One region of the Tissierella pigra genome, then DNA from elsewhere that is predicted to be linked to it. Evidence: a T-box and tRNA genes for the amino acid it is inferred to sense, from the RefSeq annotation. Region 1 holds a T-box; the other holds one or more tRNA genes.
What was found. A T-box is a leader RNA that pairs with one kind of tRNA and senses whether it is charged. The one in region 1 lies ahead of KQI41_RS13180 (valine--tRNA ligase), so its partner is inferred to be a tRNA-Val.
Positions count from the first base shown of each region.

Region 1 (3,219 bases):
TGTATCAGTATCTTGATGTAACTTTGTACTATTACATTTACTACACTTTTCTGGTTCTATTCTTGATACTATAATCTCATCACAATCTTCACAATAATATACGGGAAGTCTATGTCCCCACCATAATTGTCTAGAAATACACCAGTCTTTTATACCTTCTAACCAATTTACATAAACTTTACCAAATCTTTCAGGTATGAAGTTTAGTTCTCCTCTTTTATATGCTTCAAGGGCTGGTTTAGCTAAGGTCTCCATTTTTACAAACCATTGCTTTGAAATAAGAGGTTCTACAATAGTAGTACATCTTTCACAATGACCTACTGCATTTTGATGATCCTTTATTTCTACTAAATATCCTTGTTTCTCTAAGTCTTCAACTATTTTTTTTCTAGCCTCATATCTTTCTAATCCTTCATATATTCCACCTTTAGAACCAATAGTTCCATCTTCATTCATTATTATATATTGACCTAAATTGTGTCTTTCTCCTACTTCAAAATCATTAGGGTCGTGGGATGGAGTTATTTTAACTGCCCCTGTTCCAAATTCCATTTCTACATAATCATCTGCTATAATAGGGATTTCTCTGTTCATAAGAGGTAGAATCAATATTTTTCCCACAAGGTCTTTATATCTTTCATCCTCTGGATTTACAGCTACAGCTAAGTCTCCCAACATAGTTTCTGGTCTAGTCGTTGCTATAACTATAAATCCATCACTATCCTTAATAGGATATTTAATATGCCATATACTGCCATTGGAATCCTCATGTTCTACTTCTGCATCTGATATGGCTGTTTTACAATTTGGACACCAGTTAATTATTCTATCTCCTCTATAGATTAATCCTTTATCGTATAATCTAATAAATACTTCCTCTACAGCCTTGCTTAATCCTTCGTCTAAAGTAAATCTATCTCTATTCCAATCACAGGAAACTCCTAGTTTTTTAAGTTGATTTTTTATTGTATTCCCATATTTGTGAGTCCAATCCCAAGCTTCATCTAAAAATCCATCACGACCTAATTCTTCTTTAGATTTACCTTCTTTTTTAATTTTCTCCACTACTTTTGCTTCAGTAGATATACTAGCGTGGTCTGTGCCTGGCAGCCATAATGCTGAATATCCTTCCATTCTCTTCCATCTAGTTAAAATATCTTGAATAGTATTATTAAGTGCATGACCCATATGAAGATTTCCCGTTACATTTGGTGGCGGCATCATTATTGTAAAAGGTTTTTTAGTTTTATCAACATGAGCCTCAAAATGTCCATTATCACTCCAATATTTATATAGTCTATCTTCAAAGTCCTTTGGATTATAGGTCTTTGGTAAATTTTCTAACATAATATCACTCCTTATTTATATTTACTTAGTTGCTGTGTTAGGTTATTTGCCGCAGTTTCGCAACTCAAATCTATTTACTCCCTATGCTCATATAGATTTGGTGCTCATTGCCTTTTTGTCCAATGAGCGTAGCGAATTGTAGACAAAACGGACAGCCTAGGTGCGTTTGACCTACATCAACTCACTGTTGTTCGCTGTGTTAGGTCATAAAAAAATCCCTTCATCCTTAACACTGTAAGGACGAAGGGTAATTCGCGGTACCACCTTAATTCCATAAAAATCATGGCTCTTAACTAATATAAGGGCTAAAACCCTTCAAGTTTACTTGATTTCAACTTGAATGCTCTAAAGCTACCTTCAGTAAATATTTAACTTAGAGTTTTTCAGCCTAGAACTCTTTCTCTGTAAAGAATATTTACTTACTCCTCTTTATCAAAGCAGAATATAAAATTATTGATTCAATTATATATATATATAATTTATTTGTCAACTATATCATTTAATGTATTATGCCTCATTTTTATATAAATTATAAAGTAATTTATAAAAGCTATAACATTTAAAACTACAGTTAAGAAAAATAAGGTTTTAGATAATAACTCGGGAAATTTAAATACTACAGATAATGTTGCAGCGTAAAAGGATAAAGTTGCTACTTTTCCATATTTATTTGAAGGCATTACTTGTTTTCCTTTAAATAAATACAATATTGCTCCACCTAAAATCATTGCTATTTCTTTTATTCCTATGGCAATTAGTATCCAAGGAGGTATAATTCCTTTTGTAGTAAAGCTAATCAAAATAGTAAATGTCATTAATTTATCTGCAATAGGGTCTAAAACTATACCAAGTTTAGACGTTAAATTATATTTTCTTGCTATGTATCCATCTAAAACATCAGAAATTCCTGCAATAATAAATATGATTCCTGCTAATAAAATATTTTCTCTTAAACTGGAATAAAAAAAGTATAGATATACTGGAATCAATAGTATTCTTAAAATCGTTATCATATTTGGTATATTCATTTAATTCCTCCTAACCTAATAACTAATTTAGTAACCTTTACCCTATTTTAGAATATTATAGCATTAAATAAAGCTTTCGTATACCCATATTATGTTAGGAGGGATAAGATGTTAAGAAAAGTTTCATTTATATTAATCCTAGTGATAGTGCTATCATTTGGATTAGTTGGCTGCAAGAAGAACACAGAGTTACAAACCATTAGGTTAGTTGAAGTTACTCACTCCCTATTTTACACACCACAATATGTAGCCATTACTAAAGGATTTTTTGAGGAAGAAGGACTAAAAGTTGAATTAATCAATGGTAAAGGTGCAGATAAGGTTATGGCTTCTCTATTAAGTAATGAAGCTGAAATTGGATTTATGGGACCTGAAGCATCTGTATATGTATATAACCAAGGGCGAGATAATTATGTAATTAACTTTGCACAATTAACTCAACGAGATGGCTCTTTCTTAGTAGGAAGAGAAAAGGACGATAATTTTACCTTCGATAAACTTAAAGGTAAAACAGTAATAGGTGGTAGAAAAGGCGGTATGCCAGAAATGACTTTAGAGTATGTAATCAAAAGCCACGGACTAGAAATAGGTAAAGATGTAAATGTACGAACTGACATACAATTCGATGTAATGGCTGGAGCATTTGTGGCTGGTGAAGGTGACTATGTGGCATTATTTGAGCCTGTTGCTGCTACATTGGAAAAAGAGAACAAAGGCTATGTAGTAGCTTCCATAGGTGAAGAAGGTGGATATTTGCCATATACCTGTTATTCTGCAACTAAGGAATATATTGAAAACAATCCTGATATAATTCAAAAATTTACAAATGCAATTTATAAAGGTA
Region 1 is NZ_JAHLPJ010000001.1:2,677,951-2,681,169, forward strand. It holds gene KQI41_RS13180 (valine--tRNA ligase) at 1-1,347, opposite strand, end outside; T-box leader at 1,581-1,792, opposite strand; gene pgsA (CDP-diacylglycerol--glycerol-3-phosphate 3-phosphatidyltransferase) at 1,827-2,375, opposite strand; gene KQI41_RS13190 (ABC transporter substrate-binding protein) at 2,484-3,219, shown strand, end outside.

Region 2 (3,219 bases), 740 kb from region 1:
CAATTTTCCCAGTTTGATAAGTGTCTATACCATAACGAGCCAATGCTACTGAAAGGTTAGCAGCACTCCCTCCAGGTACAAGTCTTTCAGAATCTATAAAACCAAATCCATCTTCCTTTGGTAATTCTCTTGTTTCTAATATAATATCCATTGCCACTGTGCCAAGGGAAAGCACTTTCTTCTTTTGTTCCATTCAATATCCACCTTTCTTTGTCAAACTAATTTTAAATCTATCAAACTCTTATTATTGATTAAAGCATTATTATGAGATTTAATAATTCCCATTGTTGTTATAGTTAATCTTAATACAGATACAAAATATTCATCTATACAGATAATCTATTTACTACTCTTTACATTAGAATGATTTATGATAACAGACATTATAGCAACAATATATATTTTCAAAAGAACTTAAAATAAAGGGGTTTAAATAAGATTGGAAGCTTGATTTAAATCGAAAGATAAAAATTGCCAGAAGAACAGTTCTTCTGGCAATTTTTATAAAAAACAAAATATCCGTCTATGACAAGGAATGTTCATACCACTTATCTAGTGATGATGGAATATACTCATGGCTATTGCCATAACCAACATTCCTGCTATGGCACCGTATACTGAAATATGGTGATCCTCGTATTTTTGTGAAGAAGGTAACAATTCATCTAAAGATACAAATATCATAATTCCTGCTATTATAGAAAATAGAATACCAAACAGTGTATCACTAAAGAATTTAGATAAAAACAAATATCCAGCAATAGCACCTAAAGGCTGACATAGTCCTACAAATAACGAGTATAGAAATGATTTAGCTTTACTTCCTGTTGAATAATATACAGGCACAGATATGGCTATACCTAAAGGTATATTGTGTAATACTATGGCTACAGCTATGGGAATTGCCACAGATATGTCTTTTAGTCCAGTTGTAAATAGTGCCAATCCTTCTGGAAGATTATGTATGGCTATGGCTACAGCTGACATCAGCCCTAGTTTAGATAGATGTTCTTCACATCCGTGATGATGACTGTGGTCATGATGATGGCTATGACCTCCAAATAAGTGAATTACCTTTTCCATGAATGCAGTTATTAACATTCCTCCAAAGAAACCACCTAAGGCTACAAATTTTCCATGTTCTCCTAAATTATTTTCCATCAACTCTATTCCTTCTGGTAAAATTGACATAAAGGATACATAAATCATAATTCCTGCTGAAAAACTTAGGGATAGTGATAAAAATCTTTTATTGGTTTTATTTACAAGAAAAGAAAGTAAACTACCTACTGCCATAGTTAGCCCTACTATTGTTGTAAGTCCAAAGGATAATAATACTTCTTTTGCCATTTTGATTTCCTCCATTGATTAAATATATCTTGATTATACCCCTTATAATAAGGTATTCATTCATAGTTACTGAAGATTTAACAAGTAATGCCAGAAGACTAGCTTCTGGCAATTTATATAACTAAAGATGTTATTACAGGTATAATTATTCCAATAAAAAATGATATTATTAGTAAATAAATTACAACCTTAGTAAATTTACTTTGCCTCATACCCACACCCCCAATATTATAATTATACCTTAATTATGTGATTTAGACTATTTATTTTTTGAAAAATACAATACTCTATGCTATATCTAAAGTTCAAAAACACCTAGATATTATAAATATTATCTAGGTGTTTTGTTATTATATGGTGGGCAAGATAGGACTCGAACCTACGACTTTTTGCTTGTCGAGCAAACACTCTCCCAGCTGAGTTACTCACCCATTGGATTATATGATAACATAAGGCATTAAACTATGCAATCCAAATTTAAAAATAATTGTTTGTGTAAATGTTACTATTCACAATAACTCTGAAAAATAATAAAAATCCACACTCACTGTTTCGGACACGAATAATTCTATAGCTCATTCCAGCTAAAAATCCTACAGTTTGCAAACTCGCTACGCTCAAACAGTGCAAACTGCTTAACGGCTTTTCATCTTGCATTCACTAAGAATTAAATCGTGTCCTGCAAATGTTCCCTTAGTATTTTTATTATTTTTCTTATCCAGTGTGATTATTAACAACTATATTTTATATTTTCCTACTTTATTATGTTTTTCTTTGATATACTAATTATATGGATAATCAACATAAATCATAATAAAAAAAGGGGTGTTATATTTGAAAATATTAATAGGTAAAAGTGGAGAAGTGGAAATTGTTCCAGTATTTAAAAATGCAGATAATGTAAGTAAGGCAGCTGAATTATATAGCTATCTAAAAGAAAGAGACTTATGGAAAGGTAATTGTGGTGAAGTTTATTCAGATATATCACATAAAGGAAGTAATATAGTATTGTTAGGTTTAGGGGAAGAAGAAAAACTTAGTCTTGATTCTCTAAGGAAAGCTTTTTTCAATTTAGGTAAAGAATTGATGAAACTAAAAGTGGAGTCAGCATTTATAACTGTACCTAAATTTGAAAACCTTTGCTATAGAAAAACCAATATGAGTATAGCAGAAGGACTTTTACAATCAGAGTATTCCTTTGAAAAATACTTATCTGAAAAGAAAACTAAACTTACAGTTAAAGAATTCTATCTTGATGTTTTAGAAGATAAGAAAGACAAGGTAGAAGAAGGAATAGAAGAAATCAATAATATAGTAGAAGGTATATTCTTAACAAGAGACTTAGTAAATGAACCTGCAATAGTTATGACACCTAAGGAATTGGCAAATAGGGCTAAGGAAGAATTATCTCCTCTTGGAGTTGAAGTAGAAGTATTAGGTCAAGAAAAAATAGAAGAACTTGGTATGGAAGCGTTTTTAGCTGTATCAAAAGGCTCTGCCAATGAGCCACAGTTTATTATTATGAAATGGAACGGAGATAAAAATTCAGAAGAAAAACTTGCTTTAGTAGGAAAGGGTTTAACATATGATTCAGGTGGATACTGTATTAAACCAGCAGATAGTATGGTAACTATGCACACTGATATGGCTGGTTCTGGTGCTGTTATTGGAACTATGAAATCCATTGCTAAATCTAAATTAAATAAAAATGTAGTAGCAATTGTTGCTGCTTGTGAAAACTTGATTTCTGGTGAAGCTTATAAAACTGGAGATATAATAGGTTCTATGGCTGGTAAGACTATTGAAGTATTAAATACAGATGCCGAAGGTAGATTAACTTTAGCCGATGCACTATATTATGCTGCAACT
Region 2 is NZ_JAHLPJ010000001.1:3,417,752-3,420,970, forward strand. It holds gene KQI41_RS16655 (PfkB family carbohydrate kinase) at 1-193, opposite strand, end outside; gene zupT (zinc transporter ZupT) at 553-1,350, opposite strand; tRNA gene KQI41_RS16665 (tRNA-Val) at 1,706-1,781, opposite strand; gene KQI41_RS16670 (leucyl aminopeptidase) at 2,185-3,219, shown strand, end outside.
Region 2: it has a tRNA-Val gene. The T-box ahead of KQI41_RS13180 (valine--tRNA ligase) is inferred to sense a tRNA for this amino acid. The anticodon was not compared.